Regions from separate parts of the Cobetia sp. 10Alg 146 genome, predicted to be linked through region 2. Evidence: predicted binding sites of a transcription regulator. Region 2 holds the regulator's gene; each other region holds the start of a gene.
The links. Region 2 encodes FNR, which switches genes on or off when oxygen is low (the NO sensors DNR and NnrR bind a similar motif). Its sites were predicted from a motif close to TTGATNTANATCAA; they were not measured.
Positions count from the first base shown of each region.

Region 1: a site for FNR is predicted at 5,005-5,018, ahead of QD172_RS03455 (OmpW family outer membrane protein). Genes of this name have one in related genera too.
Region 3: a site for FNR is predicted at 1,274-1,287, ahead of QD172_RS14105 (cytochrome ubiquinol oxidase subunit I). Genes of this name have one in related genera too.

Region 1 is NZ_JARWKT010000002.1:109,315-116,381, reverse strand. It holds gene QD172_RS03475 (DUF6314 family protein) at 1-422, opposite strand, end outside; gene QD172_RS03470 (carboxylate/amino acid/amine transporter) at 451-1,338, shown strand; gene QD172_RS03465 (PLP-dependent aminotransferase family protein) at 1,335-2,978, opposite strand; gene QD172_RS03460 (DMT family transporter) at 3,139-4,101, shown strand; gene QD172_RS03455 (OmpW family outer membrane protein) at 4,183-4,887, opposite strand; gene QD172_RS03450 (OmpW family outer membrane protein) at 5,166-5,759, opposite strand; gene QD172_RS03445 (lipopolysaccharide kinase InaA family protein) at 6,124-6,987, opposite strand.
Region 2 is NZ_JARWKT010000006.1:114,059-121,125, forward strand. It holds gene QD172_RS12120 (fatty acid cis/trans isomerase) at 262-2,760, shown strand; gene fnr (fumarate/nitrate reduction transcriptional regulator Fnr) at 2,859-3,608, opposite strand; gene QD172_RS12130 (hypothetical protein) at 3,965-4,243, opposite strand; gene QD172_RS12135 (cbb3-type cytochrome c oxidase subunit II) at 4,240-4,899, opposite strand; gene QD172_RS12140 (cbb3-type cytochrome c oxidase subunit I) at 4,896-6,335, opposite strand; gene QD172_RS12145 (alpha/beta family hydrolase) at 6,438-7,067, shown strand, end outside.
Region 3 is NZ_JARWKT010000008.1:92,521-99,587, forward strand. It holds gene QD172_RS14100 (PLP-dependent aminotransferase family protein) at 1-933, shown strand, start outside; gene QD172_RS14105 (cytochrome ubiquinol oxidase subunit I) at 1,513-2,928, shown strand; gene cydB (cytochrome d ubiquinol oxidase subunit II) at 2,946-3,953, shown strand; gene QD172_RS14115 (DUF2474 domain-containing protein) at 3,965-4,177, shown strand; gene QD172_RS14120 (RidA family protein) at 4,345-4,728, opposite strand; gene QD172_RS14125 (DUF3726 domain-containing protein) at 4,828-5,622, opposite strand; gene QD172_RS14130 (hypothetical protein) at 5,619-7,067, opposite strand, start outside.

The DNA.
Region 1 (7,067 bases), on a different contig from region 2:
ACGAGGGTGGCGGAATAGAGGTCATCGATGCACAGGTGTGCCTCGCGGCTGATGAAGTGGTCACCATCGCCTGCGGGAGCCTCGATCAGGTCGAACAGGAAGACCGCCGCATCGCGGCCGCGGCGCTCATGGCTCAGTGACAGGGCCGTGCCGTCGGGGCTCAGTCGCCAGCGATAGCGATTGCGGAACGTGACACTGCTGGCCTGGCCCTCCAGTCGGAACTGCCCCTGTTCATTGAAGAGGATGTCCCACGAGTCTTCCGCCCCAGTCCTGCCGGCCCCATCAGGCATCTCCTTCTCGAGGCGCACTTCACCGCTGCCATGGCCGGACCAGGCGTTGCGTGAGGCAGGCCCTGAGCGTGACGAAAATTCCAGGTGGCGTATCTGCTCAAGCAGCGCGTGGAGGGTTACAATGCCTGTCAACTTTCTCTGCCTAACGGGTTTACTCGTCATGTCCTACCTGATCGGTGTCACGGCCCTGTGGGCCTTCTCGTTTTCCCTGATCGGCGTCTACCTGTCCGGTCAGGTCGATAGCTATCTGGCCGTGCTGACACGCATCGTGCTGGCCAGCCTGATCTTTGCTCCCTTTCTGCGCCCACGGGCGATCAGTGGCCGCATCCGCTGGCAGCTGATGGCCATCGGTGCGGTGCAGCTGGGGCTGATGTACATCTTCTTCTACCGCTCCTTCCTGCTGTTGCCCGTCCCGGAAGTGCTGCTGTTCACGATCTTCACGCCCATCTACATCACCCTCCTGGATGACATGATGAAACGTCGGCTGTCGCCATTCTACCTGCTCACGGCGATGGTGGCGGTCATCGGTGCGGCGATCATTCGCTACGACGGGGTCACCGAGGGCTTCTGGCTCGGCTTTGCCGTCGTTCAGGGGGCCAATCTGTGCTTTGCCATCGGCCAGGTCGCCTATCGTCATCTCTCGCCCCAGCTGCCTGAAGGTGTCGCGCACCGTCATGTGTTCGGCTGGTTCTATCTTGGCGCCCTGGCGCTGGTGGTCGTGATGTTCCTGCTGTTCGGCAATACCGACAAGCTGCCTTCGCAGCCGGTGCACTTCGTGGTGCTGGGCTGGTTGGGCATCGTGGCGTCCGGGATGGGCTACTTCCTGTGGAACAAGGGAGCGACGCGCGTCGATGCCGGTACCCTGGCGATCATGAACAATGCGCTGGTACCGGCGGGACTGCTGGTCAATCTGCTGATCTGGAATCGCGACGCGGACCTGCCGCGTCTCGCGCTGGGCGGGGCGGTCATCGTGCTGGCGCTGTTGATCAATCAGTTCTGGGCGCGCCAGCGTGAGCAGCGCGCGCGTGAGGCGCAGAGCGTTCGCTAGGCATCGGCTTCGTGCAGCGCGTTGCGCAGGGTCGTGGTCAATCGTGCGAGGGTCTCATCGTTCTGCAGTTGGGCCGCATTGAGGCGCAGGCCGGGACTGACCGCCTTGAACAGGTAGCCGGGCAGAGTGGCGATGCCAGCCTCGAGCAGCTCGCGGTGCAGGCGGGAAAGGGCCGCGCCATCCAGTCCCGGCAGGCCGCACCACTGCAGATAGCCACCACTGACACCGGGCAGCCAGACGCCATCGCCGAGAGCAGAGGCAAGCGTCTCGCGCAGCAGTTGCAGGCGCTTCGCGTAGCAGCGGCGCATGCGGTGGACATGGCGCCCGTAATCGCCGCTGGCGATCAGCTCCGCGAGGGCGGCGTGCATCCATGGCATGTCGCCCATGCCATCGGCCCAGCGTGCGCGAATCAGCCCCTGCATGCCCAGCTCGGCGTCAGGTGCCACGCTTTCGGACCGTGGGAGCCACACCCAGCCACAGCGTGCTCGCGGGTCGAGCGTCTTGGACAGCGAGCCCACCGTGATCACGCCGGGTGCCTGTTCCGGTGACATTGTCTGTCCCAGTGGCGTTGTCTGCTCCGGTGACGGTGCCTGACGCTGATGGAGGTCCATCAGCCAGGGCAGGCGGGTGTCGAAGCTCAGTTCCGCGAAGGTGGCATTCTCGATGATCTGTACCCCGTGGCGTTGGGCCAGCTTGAGCAGGCGATCTCGATCCGTCAGGCTCAGCTGGCCACCCAGCGGGTTGTGGCAATCCGGTGAGACGATCAGCGCGTCGAGGGCGGCCTTGCCGTGTCGGTGCCCGGCCGTGGGCGGCATCTCTGGCCGCGTCTTGCCTGCACACGTCTGCCGCCTGTCCATCTGCCTTGCCTCTCCTTCCTCCAGTAGTCTGGCCAATGCCTCGATATCCAGTCCGCTTCCGGCATGTGTCGGCAGGGCAATGGCTTCGTGACCATTGGCTTCCACCGCCGCAAGCACACCGAAATAGCCGGGGGCCTCGATGCCGATGCGACAGCGTCCCCGGCTTGCGCGCCATTGTCGGAGAATCAGCGACATGCCTTGCTGAGCCCCCTGACACAGCAACAGGGTGTCACCGTGACAGTGATGGCCATGGTGGCTGAGGTGAGAGGCAATGGCCTCGCGCAGGGCGGGGGAGCCCGGGGGCAGCGCGTAGGCGCTGGGGGATTCGGCGTGATGCTTGAGCTTCTGGCGCACCAGCCGATAGAGGCGCCGCACGGCGGGCGCATCCAGCTCGGGATGCGCCGCGCCCAGCGGAGCCAGCGCCGGGTCGCTGGCATGTGCCATGGCCTGCCAGGCCGGGTCATCGATGGCCAGTGACGGAGTGGCAAGAGGGGTGCAGCGTGACGGGGCGGCATCGTGATCGCGGCTGGCGGAAGAGGGAGGCGCCGCTGCGGCCGCGACCTGAAATCCCCGGCGCGGGACAGCCACGAGGAAGCCGGCGGATTCCAGCTCACCATAGGCGCGGATCACGCTGTTGAGTCCCAGCCCTGACAGGGCCGCCTGGCGGCGCAATGAGGGCAGCCGTTGTCCGGGGACGAGTTGCCCCGTCGCCATCTCGGCTTTCAAGCGCGTCGCCAGCTGTTGGTAGCGCGGCGCTGATGGGAGGTCTTGAGTGCCACTCATGCGGACTGTATCCCCTGAAAAAGCCATTCTCTGTATCTTGTATCCCCTGGTGCCTTCGCGGCAAGCTCATGTCACATCACGCCGGCGATGCCTGACGCGCTCGGTGTGAGCGCTCCTCGGGACAGTGAGGTCCCGTCTCTCGTGCTCTGGAGTCAATCTGATGTGGATGCCGCTGACCTTCGTCTTCCTGTTCGCCACCGGGTTCATCGCCGCACGTTTCGGAACCCTGGATGCTGAGCCTTTCACGCTGCTGCTGGTGCGTAGCCTGCTGGTACTGCCGGTGCTGGGGCTGATCCTGTGGATACGCCGCAAGCCGCGCCAATGGGGGCAGCGCCATGACAAGCTGGCTCAGATGGGCATCGGCATGCTGTTGCACGGCGCCTATCTGGGTGGCGTGTTCGCGGCGGTCAAGGCCGGGCTGCCTGCGGGGCTGACGGCCTTGCTGGTTAGCCTGCACCCTCTGGTGACGGCTGCGCTGTCACTGCCGCTGTTCGGTATCCGTCTGGGCGCCAGGCAGTGGCTGGGACTGGGGTGTGGCGCGATTGGCGTCAGTCTGGTGCTGGGGGCGGGCGTGCTTCAGGGGGCAGGCGCCGCAAGCGCCACGCTCGAGTGGCCGATGATCGGCCTGCTGTGGTGTCTGGTGGCGCTCATCGGCGTGTCCAGCTCGACGCTGTGGCAGAAGCGTGTCGGTGGTCGGATGGGGCTGGTGGAGGGGCTGGTATTCCAGTATCTGGGAGCGGGCTGTGTCTTCCTCATCGCAGCCAGCAGCGTAGGTAGCTTCGCCTTCGACCCGACGCCTCGTCTGCTGCTGACCCTCGCCTGGCTGGTGATCGCCATCTCGGTGGGTGCCATCTGGTTGCTGATGCTGATGCTCGAACGTGGCGAGGCCCATCAGGTTGCACGTACCTTCTTTCTGGTGCCGCCGTGTGCCGCACTGATGGCCTGGTGGCTGTTCGATGAGCAGTGGACCGCCTTGATGGTGGTGGGAGCGGCGCTGGTCGTGCTGGGACTGGTGCTGGATCGCCCCCGTCCGGGCAAGGTAGCCAGGGCGCCGGCTGACGACACGGCGCCGTCAGCGCTCGAGACGTCGGCACCGAGCAGCGGGCAGGCCGCCTCGCGCTGATTCACCCTGAAAGCATAACGCCCCGCCGGCCCGTGATGGGCTGGCGGGGCGTTGTCATCTGTGGCCAGTCAGATGCGCGACTCAGAAGCGATAGCTGATACCGGCCATGGTCACGATCGGGTCGATCTCGACCTTGTCGTTGACGCTGCCCGCCACGGTGACATCGGAATCGATATCCAGATACCAGGCAGCGACGTTGGCCGCCCAATGCTCATTGATGACCAGGTCGACACCGATCTGTGCGGCCGCGCCCCAGCTGTCATCCATCTCGAGCTTGGTGCCGTCATCGAGGGTTTCATCGGAGAAGTGGGTGTAATTGACGCCTGCACCGATGTACGGCTGGATGCGGGAGTCGCGTCCACCGAGGGGGTAGTACTGAAGTGTCAGGGTCGGTGGCAGATGATCGACGGAGCCGGCCTTCTGGCCATTCAGCGAGATGTCATGCTCGAAATTCTGCGCGGCCAGCAGCTCGATCCCCAGGGTATCGGTGAAGCGATACCCCAGAGTGAAGGCGAAGGCGCTGTCATCATCGACGTCCACGTCGGCACCGATGGCATCGATGCGACCGTTGTCGCTCTTAGGCGAGACCTTGGCGACACCCGCACGCGTCCAGAACTGGCCGGCACCATAATCGAGGTTCTCGAGGCCTGAGTCAGTCGACGAGAACGGCGCAGCGACAGCCGACGTGGCAGTCAGCGTGAGTGCGGCCGTGATCGCCGCCATGCGCAGCGGGCGTGAAGAGGACCGGCAGAAGGAGAAGGGCAAGAAGGACTGTGCGGCTGACATGTTCGCTCCCGAAGTGACAGGGGGTGAGAAAGGAGATGTCAGTCTAGGAGCTCATGTCGACGAAAAATTGATCCATGACAAGGGTTTGCCGTCATGTACGACAAGGGTCCGTCACACTTGATTCAAATCAAGTTCCGTCTGTCTCGCCGACTGTCCGCGCATGCAAGAACGCCGCAGGCCCTGAGGCCTGCGGCGTTCTTGTGCGTCGTCAATGAGGAAAGGGGATCACCCCTGATGCGTCATGGCTCGGCGCGGCTCGTCAGTGCGTGTTTCAGCACTTAGAAGCGGTAGGTGACACCGGCACCGACGGTGACCGGGTCCAGCTCGGTGTCGTTCACGTCCTGGCCGTTGATCTTGGTGTCGGCCTTGACGTCAGCGTAACGAGCGAAGCCATTGACGGCCCAGGATTCGTTGATGTTGAGGTCAACACCCAGCTCGGCAGCTGCGCCGTAGCTGTCGTCGATGTCCATGCTCTGGCCACCGGCAGACTCACCGGAGAAGTGGGTGTAGTTCAGGCCGACGCCAGCGTAAGGCTGAACGCGAGCTTCGGTACCGCCCAGCGGGTAGTACTGCAGCATCAGGTTGATCGGCATCTGATCGAAGCCACCGTCGCTGTTTTTCCAGTCGGTGCTGAATGCTTCAGTGGACTGCAGAGCAACTGCCAGGTTGTCGTGGAACATGTAGCCCACGGAGCCGGCGAAACCGGATTCATCCTTGGCGATCAGGCCATTGCCGTTGTTGCTCTTGCCGTCGACCTTGGCAACGCCGCCGCGCAGGAAGATGTCGCCCTTGCCGTAGGCCAGTGCAGATTGTGCACCCATTGCCATGGTGCCGGCGATGACGGTAGCAGTCAGGATCTTGATGGTTTTCATGTGATGTTCTCCTTGAAGCTTGTGGCCTCGGGGGCTTCCTGTCGGCGGTGCCTGGCGAACTCGGGGGATGTACCGAGTGTGGCAAGGCTGCCTTGTTCAGGGGACGAGATGAACTATAAAAAACACTGTTCTTTTTGGCAAGCATTTTTTTAGAACAATGTTTGAAAACATATTTGACGTCTTGTTAGCGGATGTTACCGATTATTTCAGAAAAGGTGCATGTCTCGAGGATGAGACTGGAGGTGGCGCAGGACAGCGACAGGGCCGTTCATTTTTACGACAGATTCATGAGACGTTGGTCGTAGGCGGCTCGTGAGGTGAGCGCATGCTACGCAATGCGTGATGCGCCCACCAGTGTGGGAATTCAGCGACGCTTGCGCTGGGCACGTGCTTCAAGCTCGTTGAGCCATCGACTGACCTCGTCACTCTGCGCGGGACAGTCGAGGTAGACGGCCAGAAACTCTCGCCACTCCGCTGCCTGCCAGGCCTTGAGGCGGCGCCACAACACGTAGAGGTCGCGCTGGCACTCGTGACGGCGCAGCACGAAGCGTCGGGTCTTCTCCAGGTCGATGATGACGGCATCCATCTGTTCCTGCATGGCGCTGGCACCGTCGGCGGCGGGCTGTGGGCGGCTGAGGAACAGATGCTTGGGGAACAGGCAGCCGTGCATCATGCCGGCTTGATGAATCTGTCGCACGAGACGCGCGCTGGCAGTGATGACTTGCGTGCGTCGGGTATCGTCCAGCGCCGTCCAGCGTGCATGCCAGTGGTCCAGATCATCGCGGCCGTCGAGATCGAAGGTGATCAGGATGGCGCGCCACTCCTTGCCGGTGCGGCGCTCGCCATACCAGCCGGCATCCACCGAAGGAATGCCCAGCGCGTGATAGTGGCGGATGGCACGCCACTCGCGCGAGAAGGTCGGCTCGCCCAGTGGGCGTGACAGGCTGCGGCCCAGATGGTTGGTCTGGCGCTTGAGGTAGAGGCGATGTGTCTGGCCCTGCTCGTCCTCGAGAGTGAGCAGCGAGACCGTCGAGATGCCTCCGCGCTCACGGTTAGGGGCATCAACGTCCTGGGCGGCCACGTGCCACAGGGCCTCGAACCGGTTCAGGCCGTGGTAATCCAGCAGATACCCCAGGGCGGGGTCACAGTAGTCGGCATGGCCACGGGGCGCCGTGGCACGTGGGCCCCGAGAGGCGCTGGACAGGGAGTGGCGGGAAAAGGAGGTCATGGCAAGTTCACGAGCGAAAGAGGGGAGGTGGGTCACGGGCAATCCCTGCCGCAGGACCCAGCGATGGATCGCCCTATGAT
Region 2 (7,067 bases):
GGTTCGATGCAGATATCCACCCGGCCAGTCAGGTCTCGTTGCCGGGTCATTGAGTCTTACGTCGCCGGCGTGAAGGTGGATGCACCGCGGCTCGAGAATTTGACCGGGAGCGCGAAAACCCTCTGAAAGACGCTATTCTGCTCGTGGCATACTGTGTGCCTGTCATGTCTTCTGTGCTCTGTCGAAGCAGTGTGCAGCGGGCCCCGCCTGCCTCATGGCCGATCCGTCCATCGGTCTCGTATTCTGCTTATGGAGCCTTGCATGCTGAACTCCCTTCGACGCCTGTGGCATACCCCGCGCTGGCGCTGGAGCATCCTCGTCATCCTGTTGCTGGGAGGATGTAGCGCCGTCACCGTGCATCAGCTGGATGCGCGTTTCGGGACGCCCGAGCCACGCGATCGCGTCGTGTCCGGCGATAGTCTGGCGGGGAGGCATTGGGAAGATGAGGTCAAGCCGATCCTCGAGACGCGTTGCGTGGTCTGCCATGGCTGCTATGACGCCCCGTGCCAGCTCAAGATGTCCTCGGCGGCCGGGATCGACCGCGGTATCAATCCCGCTCCTGTCTATGACGGCACCCGCTTGCTGGCGGCCAATCTGACGCGTCTGTTCGAGGATGCCGACAGCACCGCTGAATGGCGTGACATGAACTTCTCGCCGGTGCTCAACGAGCGCAACGACTCGGCGCTCGCCAATCTGGAAGGCAGTGTGCTGTTCCGCTCGCTGAGCCAGAAGCGCAAGCAACCCCTGCCGGTGACGGAGGAAGGCCTGCTGCCGGAAGACCGCTTCGATCTGTCGCTCAATCGCAGTCAGGTGTGCGCGCCCATCGAGCGCTATGATGCCTTCGCGGAAGATCACCCGGACTGGGGCATGCCGTATGCGCTGCCGCAGATCAGTGATGAGGAGCACCGTACGCTGGTCAACTGGTTGGCGCAGGGCTCCCCGATGACCAAGGTGCGCCCGGTGTCTGAGGCCCTGGTGCCACGGATTCAGCAGGTGGAAGCCTTCCTCAATGGTGACAGCCTCAAGCAGCGTCTGATGAGTCGCTACATCTACGAGCACCTCTTCCTGACCCACCTGTATTTCCCGGAAGCGAAGGGAGCCAATGGCCGGCCGATCTTCTTCTCGCTGGTGCGCTCCAGTACGCCGCCCGGCGAGCCCATCCAGCGTATCTCCTCGCGCCGCCCCTATGACGCTCCCTACGCCGCCTATCCCGGAGATGGTCGTGACGTCATGCCGCATGACGAGGCCGGGCGTCCTCGCGTCTATTACCGTCTATGGCAGGAGCGCTCGACGATCCTGGCCAAGAATCATCTGCCCTATTCGCTGAGTGACGCGCGCCTGGAGCGCTGGCAGTCGCTGTTCCTCGCGCCGGACTATACGGTGGATGACCTGCCTGGCTATGACCTCAAGACGGCGTCCAATCCCTTCCTGACGTTCGAGGCGATCCCTGCCGAGTCACGTTACCGCTTCATGCTGGATGAATCGCAGAACACCATCATGGGCTTCATCAAGGGGCCGGTCTGTCGTGGCCAGGTGGCCGTGGACGTCATCAATGACCACTTCTGGGTCAGTTTCACCGATCCATCACTGTTCAGCCTGCCGCAGGTCGAGCGCACCCTGGCACGGGAGGGCGAGAATCTCAGCCTGCCTGCCGAGCAGAGCAGCAATGCATTGCCCATCTCCTCGTGGATCAAGTTCGAGCGCAAGCAGCAGGCCTATCTGCAGGCCAAGCAAAAGCTGATGATGCAGGCCTACGAGGACGGCAATCTGCGTCTCGACATGCAGCTGTTGTGGGACGGCAGCGGCTGGCAAGGGGGCGAGGGTGGCGATCACAACCCCAATGCCGCCCTGACGGTCTATCGTCACTTCGACAACGCTGCCGTGATGAAAGGGCTGGTCGGCAATGTGCCCAAGACGGCCTGGGTGATCGATTACCCGATGCTTGAGCGCATCCATTACCTGCTGGTGGCCGGCTTCGATGTCTATGGCAACCTCGGCCACCAGCTGACCACGCGCCTGTACATGGACTTCCTGCGCATGGAAGGCGAGAACAACCTGCTGGCGCTTCTGCCTGCCGGCGAGCGTCAGGCAGTGCATGACAGCTGGTATCAGGATGTGGATTCGGGGCTGGAAAAGCTGCTGTTCAAGAAGCCGCCCCAGTTTGATGCCCCGAGCGATATCGTCTGGACACCGGGAGAGCTTTCCTCACCGGAGAAGGCGCGCATTGGGCTGATGCGCCGCCTGCGCGAGCGCCTGGCGCCGGAACTTGTCCACGAGCGTAGCCTGGAGACGCTGGAGGATGATGCCGTGCGCCGCGAATTGAAGGCCTTGAGCGAGGTGAGTGGTCTGGCGGCCAGCCTGCTGCCGGAAGTCACCATCATTGCGCTGGAACGGGAGGGAAGCGAGCACCCACAGTTGTTCAGCGTGCTGCGCAACTCGGCTCATGCCAACATCACCAGTCTGTTCGACGAGGAAGCCAATCGGCGTTCTGAGCGCGATACGCTGGATGTGCTGCGCGGCGTGGCCGGGGATTATCCGAATGCCTTCTGGCATCTGACACCCGAGTCGCTGCAGGGATTGGCACGGCGGGTCGCCGTGCTCAAGGATGAGGCGGACTATCGACAGCTGATGGCCGATATCGGAGTGCGGCGCACCGACCCACGCTTCTGGCAGTTCTCGGACAGCGTGCTGCGTGCCAATTATGCGGATCGTCCCGTCGAGGCCGGGTTGCTGGATTACAACCGTCTGCAGAATCGCTGAGCGTCTCCGAGCCGCCTGGCGCTGTCTGGAACACACGAAGGCCCGCCACATGAGGATGTGGCGGGCCTTCGTGGTGAGAGAGATGGCATCACGGGCGTTCAGCGACCGCCCTGACACTCTCCTTCTGCCAGCTCGATCAGGCCATCCAGGTGCAGGATATGGACCTCGCGGGCCTGGATATCCACCAGCCCCTGAGCCTGGAAACGCGTCAGGATACGGCTGATGGTTTCCACGGCCAGTCCCAGGTAATTGCCGATGTCGGCGCGGGACATGGAAAGACGGAAACTGTATGGCGAATAGCCGCGGCGACGGAAGCGCTGAGAGAGGTTGACCAGGAAGCTGGCCAGGCGCTCATCTGCCGTCTTGCGCGACAGCAGCATCATCATCCGACGATCCTCATGCAGCTCCTTGCTCAGGCTCTTGAACAGCTGGGTGCGCAGTTCCGGCAGTTGGGCGGAAAGCGCATCGAGGCGATCGAAGGGAATCTCGCACACGGTCGTGGTCTCGAGTGCCACGGCGCTGCCGGGGTAGGCATTGCTGTCGATGGCATCCAGTCCAGCCAGCTCGCTGGGCAGGAAGAAACCGGTGAGCTGCTCCGTGCCACTGTTCTCGGTGTTGATCTGTTTCAGGCTGCCCGAGCGCACCGTGAAGACGCAGTCGAAGGGCTCGCCCTGGGTGAAGAGAACCTCGCCCTTTCTGAGCGGCGCGCGGCGCCGAATGATGGAGTCGAACTGGTCGATGGCTTCCATGTTCAGTGCCAGCGGCAGACACAGTGAGCTGAGCGAGCAGGTCTGACAGCGTGCTTCATGCGCACGCAATCGATGGGATGCCGTTGTCTGGGCCGTCATGGTGACTCTCCTGGGGCATTACGCCGAAACTCGTGGGGAGCGGGTTTCGGGTGGGGGTGTCCGGGTGCGACACCTGGTACAGGGCGATTCCATGGTCCTGTACGGAGAGGCAGCATCCTCATGGACTGAGTCGCTGCTGCCTGTCGGTGCTGTCCGTCAATGATACCTGTCAGGCGCACTTCCCAGAACGGGTTCCCGTCCTGTGGGGCGGGATGTGAAGTGCTCCGTGAATCGCGCGCATTATATTAGATAATTCTGATTGTGTCGTGATGTCCTGCATGACTCTAGACGCAGAACCTCCCGAAGGGGCAGGTTGCGACGCCCTGCCTCATCCGCCTCGGGAGAGCCAGGTGACATCATCCACTCAAGGACATGACGATCTGCCCCATGCTGACCAGCAGCGTGAGCAGAAACAGCAGACTCCAGACCAGCGGCAGCGGTCTGTCCGGCTGAGGGGTGCCGTCAATGCGGTGTTCGTCGCCTGGCCCATCTCCCTGCAGGTCATCATCGGGTGAGGTGCTGCGCGAGCGAAGCCCGACAAGCAACAGCGTGCAGAAGGCCAGGCTGCCCAGCGTGAGCATGCTGATCCATGCTTGCCAGAACAGTGGCAGATCGACGTTTGCCAGCAGGTTCATGGTGCAGCTCCTGTCGTCAGTGTCAGTGTGGCGAGTGTCTCCCCTGTCGGGTCGGGTGCTGTCGCGGATGAGTGCCGAAGGGGATCCGTCTGTTGAAGATAGGCCAGCAGAGCGGTCGCCTCGGCCTTGCCGCGTACCCGGGCGGGCGCCGCGAGGATCTCGTCGTCTCGGTAGGGCACGCCAAGCGCCTGCAGGGCCCGCATTCGCTCGGCGACACCCTCGCCGCTCAGGGCGTGCTCGAACAGCCAGGGGTAGGCCGGCATGCTGGAATCCGCCACCTTGTGGCGCGGCGAGTACAGGTGCAGGCGTTGCCAGGCCTCATCATGTTCCGCCGGGAGGCGGCTCAGGTCAGGGCCATGACGAGCGTTGCCCCACAGGGCCGGTCGCTCCATGAGGTGGCGGGAGGCGGCGTCCCGGCTTGCATGGCGTGCCTGGTCTCCCGGTAGATCCCGCACCATTCGGGTATGGCATTGTTGGCAGCCTTCCCGCAGGTAAAGGCGCTGTCCCTCCAGCGCCAGCGCATCCAGCGGTGTCACTTCTTGCCCTGCCTCCTGAAACCCCAGAGGCAGCAACTGGGCCAGCGCGCCGACACTTGCCGCCATCACGCAGAGCGCGGCCATCAGGCCCGGATGCCGTTCGAGCAGTACGTGTCTCATGCCGGTGTCCTCCCCCGAGCGTGTGAATCCCCGATGTGGTGATGAGCGCGCTGGGTAGAGGGGCGCGTGATGGGACGGCGGGAGGCGCGCAGGAGATACGCTGCCATCAGCAGCAGGCCGAGTGCCCAGCAACTCAGCCCCGCCAGCGTCATCAGCATCGGCGGGCGAGCCACCGCCAGGACGTCGGCGAGGGAGTGCAGCGGTTGTCCCTCTGCGTCTACGGCATGCCACAGGCTGCCTTGCAGCAGGGTGGTGGTCCAGCTGGCAGCGATGCAGAGCAACGTGCCGGCGATGGCCAGCCAGGCGTGGGTCATGATCAGCGCCGAGGGTGCTTCAGGCAGCCGCAGACGGTAGAGCATGAGCACGCTGACCAGACCGATGACGCCCAGTGTGCCGGCCGGCGAGAGGCTGCCGGCGGCGCTGAAGGTCATGTCGTTGAGCGGGGCGATGGACAGTGCCACATGCTCCATCACGCTGATGGCCAGAAAGAGCAGGGCCGCGCCGAGCAGGCAGGTCTGAGGATGATGGCGCAGGGAGGGCCAGTCCGCCTTGAGGGTCAGCAGGCCGTTGAGAGGAATGGCCAGTCCCGGCGCCAGCAGCAGGAGCCCCATCGCCATTCCCAGCGCCTGGCTCCACTGGGGCAGGGCGCTGGCATGCAGCAGCGCCGCGCCGCTCCAGGGCAGCAGCAATACCAGCAGCCAGAAGCTGATGATGGCCAGACGGTGAGAGTGAAGGGGCTGGCGGGTCAGTCCCGAGAGTGCCTGATACGCCATGGCAATGAAGCCCAGTGCCAGCATGCCGCCGGGCAGCATTCCCTTCTGCCAGCTCTGCAGCAGCGCGTCCAGACTGCCTGAGAACATGGGTAACGATGTCAGCGGGCCCAGGGGCACCGCCAGTGACAGCAGGGTATGCTGCATCAGTATCATCACCAGACAGCCAATGAAGCACCAGCCAGCCACGGGCAGGCGCGCTGTCGGTCCTGCCTTCCAGTTGACATGGAAGAGCCACGCGACCGCGATCCACACTGCCAGCATCAGCAGGTTGAGTGGCCAGGGATATTCGGATTGGCCATGCCCCGACGCGAAGCCCGCGGCAATCGATATGCTGCCAAGCACGAGAATCGTCTGCCAGGCCTGCAGCGTGAACCGCTGGAGACGCCGCTGGCCTGGCCGGGCTTGCGTGTCATGATTGACCAGTGAATACAGGCTGGCAATCAATGCCGAGCCGCCGAGGCCGAAGAGCAGCAGATGCTGTTGCACAATGGCGAGACGGCCATGGCTCAGCCAGGCGATGGGCGGGGCCAGGGTTGGCCACAACTGCACGGCGGTCAGCCATGCCGCCAGCAATAGACTGACGGCGCCTGAAAGAATGGCCGTCGTGCCAAATTGGCGAATCACCTCGTGAGAGGCGCCTGCTCCATCAGGTGCTGTGCCCATGTCATGACCTCATCATGCAGTGAACAGCGATGTGCTCTCCTGAAGAGAGCACGACTCACGAGACGATTCAGCATTCATTTCAGCTACCAGGGAGGACACTGAGTGTCTCTTGTCACTTCATCATCGGACGAAGATCGGGATGCGTCCAATGTGGCGGCCGTTCCCACCCCCTACGCCGAGGAAGGTTTCAAGGTCGCTTCCTTTGACGCCATCGCCGATGAGCTGGAAAAGCGTCTGGAGCTGTCAGAGGAGGCGTTGGCGGCGCGCGGCCCCTGGCGAGGCTGGGTGGCCTCGTTCGGTCCGCTGGAGATTCATGGCAGCCCTCGGCAGGTGATTCTGCTGCATGCCCATGGGGCGGGCGCCGGACGCGAGACCGATTTCCATCAGCAGTTCGGCAAGGCCTGTGCACACCAGGGGGCGGCATGGCTGGGATTCGACTTCGCCTACCTCGTCAAGATGCGCTGCGAGGCACGCCGTCGTCCGCCGCCGCGGCTGCCCGGGCTGATCGAGGAAATGACGCGCTGGCATGAGGCGCTGGCCGCCAGTCTTGCCGCCAGGGCGTCTCTGGCGACATGCCCGGTATTGCTTGGTGGCAAGTCCATGGGGAGTCGCGTGGCCTCGCATGTGATGCAGGAGCTGGAGGGGCGAGGCATGCCAGCCCCCTCATCAGGCCCACGTCGAATGTCGCCCCTGGGCTGGTATGCGCTGGGCTATCCCTTTCACCCGACCGGC
Region 3 (7,067 bases), on a different contig from region 2:
GGCATGCAGCTGCCGACGGAGGAGCTGGTGATCACCAATGGCGCCATGGAGGCGCTCAATCTCGGCCTGCAATGTGTCACCCAGCCCGGGGACCTTGTCGCCATCGAGGCGCCGGCCTTCTATGCCACGCTTCAGGTGCTTGAGCGACTCAAGCTGCGCGCGGTGGAAATTCCGGTACACCCGCGCGAAGGGATCGATCTCGAGGTGCTCGAGAATCGTCTGGAGACGCTGCCCATCAAGGCCTGCTGGTTCATGAGCCATCTGCAGAATCCGCTGGGGGCCAGCTTGAGCGATGCGCGCAAGGCCCAATTGTATGCGCTGCTCTGCCGTCATCAGCTGTCGATGCTGGAGGATGATGTCTACGCGGAACTGTACTTCGATCAACGTGCCGAGGTGTCGCCCCCGCAGCCCGTCAAGGCGCTGGATGTCGAGGGTCTGGTGATGCACTGCGGGTCGTTCTCCAAGTGCCTGGCGCCGGGCTATCGGGTGGGCTGGATATCCGCGGGGCGGCATACCCGGGAGATTTCGCGCCTCAAGCTGATGACAACCATCTCGCCATCGCTGCCCGCCCAGGTAGCCCTGGCCGACTACCTTCAGCATGGCGGCTACGACCGCCACCTACGCAAGCTACGCCTGGCGCTCGAGACCCAGCAGACAGCCATGCTGGCGGCCATTGATCGCTACTTCCCCGAAGACACCCGCGTCACCCATCCCCACGGGGGCTACTTCCTGTGGTGCGAGCTTCCAGAGCACATCGATTCGCTGGCCCTGTTTCAGCAGGCGCTGGCCCACGGCATCAGTCTGGCGCCGGGGCCCATCTTCTCGGCCACCCAGGGCTTCAAGCATTGCATTCGCTTGAGCTACGGCCATCCGTGGGACGCGGCGTCAGAGCACGCCATGCAGACATTGGGTGAATTGCTCAAGGCAGCCTGAAACACGGACCGCTCAGACGAGATGCGAGATGCGAGGTGCGAGGTGCGAGGTGCGAAGAGCGCCTTGAGCATGTGCGCCCATGAGTGCGCGCAAATGCCGCAGCCCTTGTGGCCGCCTTGTCACACAGTCTTCACTCTTCATCCGCGGGGGCGAAAATAGCCTTTTGCGGCGTATGTCCTCGCTCGAGATCCTCTTGCTACGCTTGGATTGCGCACCTTGTTGCGCTCCTTGACTGCCTGTCCTGATGCCGCATGTGTGTCTCTGCAGAGTGCACCAGAGCCCGCCATGGCGGGGCCTGCCGCCAAGGGCGATGTGGCAAGCATCTGATCCGGTCATGGTGCTGACGTGAATCAGAGTGCGCCCTCCTGCCCGGCTCGCCTTGCTGACTTCTCGCCATACCACCTGGCTGAACGGCTGACTGGCTCACGGTCAGTTAACGCCCGGCCAAGGTTCAGCTCGCAACTGATATGGTTTTTTCTCGCACAACTGAGCCTGTTATGGCTTCCGGCGGCTCCCTAGAGTAGCGGCGAAGATTCAGGCAGGGCCGTCCCCCTTGCCGCCTACTCAGGAGACATTGCCATGTTCGGCACCGAGGCCATCGACCTGGCCAGGATACAGTTCGCCTTCACCATCTCGTTTCACATCATCTTCCCGGCCATCACCATTGGCCTCGCCAGCTATCTGGCGGTGTTGGAAGGCATGTGGTTGAAGACAGGCACACAGGTCTACCGCAACCTCTATCATTTCTGGTCGAAGATATTCGCGGTCAACTTCGCGATGGGCGTGGTGTCAGGTCTGGTCATGGCCTACCAGTTCGGCACGCATTGGAGCGGTTTCTCGGCCTTTGCCGGCAGCGTGACCGGGCCACTGCTGACCTATGAAGTGCTGACCGCCTTCTTCCTCGAAGCCGGCTTCCTCGGCGTGATGCTGTTTGGCTGGAATCGCGTCGGCCGCGGTCTGCACTTCTTCTCGACCTGCATGGTCGCGCTCGGCACCCTGGTCTCGATGTTCTGGATCCTGTCCTCCAACAGCTGGATGCAGACCCCTCAGGGGCATGAGGTCATCGATGGCATCGTCGTGCCGGTCGACTGGTTCGCGATCGTCTTCAATCCCTCCTTCCCCTATCGCCTGGCCCACATGGCACTGGCCTCCTTCCTGAGCACCTCGCTGTTCGTCGCTGCCTCCGCCGCCTGGTTGCTGCTCAAGAAACGCGACACTCCGGAAGTGCGCAAGATGCTGGTCATGGCGGTGATGATGCTGATGGTGACCGCCCCGCTGCAGGCCTTCGTCGGCGACATGCATGGCCTGAATACGCTCAAGCACCAACCGGCCAAGATCGCGGCCATCGAAGGGCATTGGGACAACAGCCATGGGGAACCGACGCCGTTGATCCTGTTTGGTGTGCCCGACATGCAGCGCGAAGAGACGCGCTTCGCGCTCGAGATTCCGGCTCTCGGCAGCCTGTTGTTGATGCATGACATCGACAAGCAGGTACCGGCGCTCAAGGACTTCCCCGCCGCGGACCGCCCCAATTCGACCGTCGTGTTCTGGAGCTTCCGCCTGATGGTCGGCCTGGGCCTTGCGATGATTCTTCTCGGCCTCTCCGGTGTCTATCTGGCCCGCAAGGGCAGGCTCTTCACCTCGCGGCGCTGGCTGAGGCTGGCCGTCGCCATGGGGCCGGCCGGTCTGATCGCGATACTCGCCGGCTGGTTCACCACCGAAGTCGGCCGCCAGCCGTGGGTGATCTACGGCTTGATGAGAACGGAAGATGCCGTCTCTGCTCACAGCGCCGTTCACCTCAGCATCAGCCTGACGGCCTTTGTCACGATCTACTTCATCGTCTTCGGCACGGGGATCAACTACCTCTTCAAGCTGATCAAGAAAGGGCCGGCGGGTGATGACAGCCACGCCCCCAGCGGCGGCCCCGGCAAGCCACGCACACCTTCCCGCCCACTGTCGGCCATCGAGGAATCTCTCGACGGCACCACTCACTGACCGGAGCGATGAACGCTATGGGTATCGACCTTTCTGTCATCTGGGCGGGCATCATCCTGTTCGGCCTGATGATGTACGTGATCATGGACGGCTTTGATCTGGGCATCGGCATTCTCTTCCCGTGGGTGGAGGAAAAGGTGGACCGCGATGTGATGATGAATACCGTGGCCCCCGTGTGGGATGGCAACGAGACATGGCTGGTGCTGGGCGGCGCGGGGCTGTTCGCGGCCTTTCCGCTGGCCTACGCCGTCTTGCTGGAAGCCCTGAGCATTCCTCTTGTCGCCATGTTGATCGGCCTCATCTTCCGCGGTGTCGCCTTCGAATTTCGCTTCAAGGCCTCGGACGCGAGTCGCCACTGGTGGGACAAGGCCTTCGTGGGCGGCTCGGTGCTGGCCACCTTCAGTCAAGGCGTCGCACTGGGAGGCTACATCCAGGGCATCGCCTTCGATGGGGTTCACTTCAGCGGTGGGTCGCTGGACTGGTTATCACCCTTCCCACTGTTCTGCGGTGTTGCCTTGCTGTTCACCTATGCGCTTCTCGGCAGCACCTGGCTGATCATGAAGACCGAAAGCATTCTCCAGGCGCGCATGTTTGCCCTGACGCGCCCGCTGACGCTGTGGGTATTGATCATGATCGCGGCCGTCAGTCTGTGGACACCGCTGGCGCACCCCGCCATCGCCGAGCGCTGGTTCACGCTGCCGCAGCTGTTCTGGTTCCTGCCGGTGCCTGTGCTGGTAGTGCTGGCAGGTTATGCGCTGATCCGCGCCGTCGCCCTTGAATATCATGCCCAGCCCTTCCTGCTGGTGCTGGCCTTGATCTTCCTGGGCTACAGCGGCTTCGGCATCAGCATGTGGCCTGACATCATTCCCGGTCATGTGACGATCTGGGAAGCGGCCTCTCCGCCCCAAAGCCAGGGCTTTGCCCTCGTCGGCACGCTCTTCATCCTGCCGATCATCCTGGTGTACACGGCGTGGAGCTACTTCGTGTTCAAGGGCAAGGTCCGTCATACCGATGGCTACCATTGAGAGGTGCTGACATGACATCCCCGACACGCGAGTCACATTCAGCGCCACTGCATGCCCCCACAGCCAGACTCGGCGGTGAGCCATCCGAGACGCCTGCGCGCCCGGCCAGCTGGCTCAGCAAGATCGGATGGCTGGTGGTGATCTGGGGAGGCAGCGTCAGCGCGCTGGGGCTCGTCTCTCTGGCACTGCGTCGCTTCATGCAGACCGCGGGCCTTACGCCCTGAAAGCCCTTAAAGAAGACATGACGTAGGCAAATAAAAACGCCGGAGCAGCGAATGCTCCGGCGTCTTTCTTGTTGGCCTGAGGGCTTGATAAACCGATGGGCCTGAATGACCAGTCAATTCAGGGCGCAGATGTGACGAGGCACTCCCTCGCCCGCATCCCGGTGGATTTAGACATCAACCTCCAGTGCGGCGTAGGCGACCATCTCGACCAGCATCTCTTCGCGTGCAAACCCGGAGACGATGATGGCAGCCCGATTGGGATAGGGCTCACGCACATATTCTGCATAGAGGCTATTCACTGTCGCCAGGTGCTCGCGATCAGTCACATAGATCAGCACCTGAGTCAGCGAGGAGGCGTCACCACCGGCGCATTCCAGGGTATGAATCAGATTATCCAGCGTCTGGCGGGTCTGGGCAGCAATCCCGCCCTCCACGACATTGCCAGCGGCATCGATCGGGATCTGCGCAGTGAACAGGATGCCATTGCCGACACTCGCCCACGACAGGGGCGCACGAGAGGCAAACAGATCAGTCTTGACGGGATGAACCATGGGCTATTCCTCGAGAATCTTTCAATGGGCGCACTCCATGACCCGCCGGCGTAAGAGCGGCGAATCATGAAGTGATGGGGCGTATTGGGACGCGAGAGGTCAGTCGTTGTCGGTGGAACCGGCACCGGCACCGGCACCACTGCGAGAATCTTCCGTTGCCTCGACCAACAGGCGTGTCGAAAGCGCTTTCAGGCGTAACCAGAGTTCGTCATCCACCTCGATGCCTTCCTGCATGGCACGTTGGCGACAGGCGAGCAGCTTCGACTCCTCATGACAGGCCAGCAGATCGACGTCATAGTCGGAGCGAAGGGATGGCAGAAGGTCGACGTGGTTGGCCATCACCAGCGTGATGCCATCATTGGGCTCATTCTCTTCTGGCACTTCACGCACGGCATAGACCCGTATCTCGGGGACCGAGCTGTTGGCTCTGAAGCCCACGACCTGCTCGATCATGGGACAGCCGACCGCCTCGTCGACATCCTGGGCGTTGCGCCAGAAGGCGGTGACATTCATGCCGCGCCCCGCAAGGCGCGCCAGGTAGCCCATGATCAGCTGCCGATTGTGGCAATGCTGGATCTTGATGACAGCGAGGCCACGCGCACGTGCCTTAGCGAAGCCGAGCTCCAGCGCCAGCGATGAGCTCTTCAATACGCTGTGACCGTGGCTGTCGAGTACTGCGAGGTCGCCATCGGCATAGACGATTTCCGGCGGACGCTCCTCAGTATCCTCCAGCAAGAAACGCAGTCCGCGATTGAGCGCTGCCAGCCCTTCCAACTCATAGAGCTGCATCCAGGCCACCATGTCGGCGGCATCACCGGCGTCACCGTCTTCGAAGCCCATCGCCTGAAAGGCCTTGCGACACAGGCCGTGGAGTTCGTTGTAGGAGACCTTCATGACATTCCTCCCACTGTCGTGGTATTGCCCTGCCTAGGGTCGGCGGTTATTTCTGTTCGCGCCGTGCGCGCAATCTGCGGTGCCAGCGGGAAGCTCCAATCATCAAACGCGACAGGGTCCTGCGGCTCGGCGTTGAGTTCCTCCACCAGCGGAGCCCCTTGGAAGAGCGTGATACGCACCCAACGGTCAGACCTCGGATCGAAACGACTGGCACCGAAGAACGACAGTTTGGTCCGCAGCAAGTGCATGGGCTTCATGTCACGGGCCCACAGATTGGCGCGTATCTCGCCAAAGCTCGTGCTGGCCATGCTCTGAATGCGGCGAACGATATCCTTGTGGCGCGGGCAATGGATCAGGAATTCCACCACCAAGGCACGAGGGTGGTCATCCAGGTACTGACTGATCGCTGCATGGGTATCCGCGACACGCGGGGCAATCGCCAGCTTCATTTCCTTGTCGGCCCCCACCTCCCTGTCGCGAACTCCCAGACGGGGCTCCTCCTTCTCGACCGAGCGATACCAGAACCAGTGGCGATTCTCGGCGAGTGAAAAATCGAAGCGCAACGCCCAGTCGTAGTGCGTTTCGATCACCTGCTTGAGGTGAACCAGCGGCATGTCAGGGGTCAGCTCGAGGCTTTCCTCCACCGCCATCAGGTCCTCATAGCGGTCGACGATGCTTGGATACAGCTCCAGCAGCAGAGTGTTCACCAGCTCCTGAGCCTCAAGCCCATGCTGCTGGTGACTCCAGTCGATCAGCTCCTGCCAGAGCTCCGGCGACAGCGGCACGAGTTCGAGCCATGTCATCAGCTCAGGCAAGGACGCCACTGTGGCCTGGTTACGCAGGGTCTGCTCGTGATCGTCCGTGACCGTCTGGCGCAGATGAGTCTCGGCGCGCTTGAGGAGTGCCAGCAGACGTGAACGCTCCAGCTCTCCCGGCACCTGTGCCGTCACCTCGGCAAGCGCCAGTTCTCGGCTTTCCACCCAGCGCTGTACCAACTGCGGATGATTGATCAGAAACGGCGCCATCCCGAGGCCGGTGGAGTTGCCGATGCCCAGATAGCGCTTCAACGAGGTTGCCAGAGGTGCGGCGGTCTTGGGTGCCCGGGCACGGGCCATGTGCTCTATCTGCTGGATCGAGAAGTGACGCAGCAGATAGACGCCCAGCATCTGGGCAGAAAATGGCCGATGGAAATCCGCGTTGTCCTTGAGACGGTCATAATCCGCGATGCCGAACTTGCCATTGCCATAGACGGCCGTGGTTCGATACAGATAGCCGACCCGGGTCAGCCACTCAGGATCAGGTTGCTGGCCTGCACTCAGTGCCTCCAGGAAGCTTGCGAAGTTACGCAAGCTGCGATTGGCACGTGAAAGGACCAGCAGTCTCGGGTGCTGGCGCCCGGCTTCCTGCAACGGCACATTGGCCGCCATCTGCTCGAGAAGCGCATC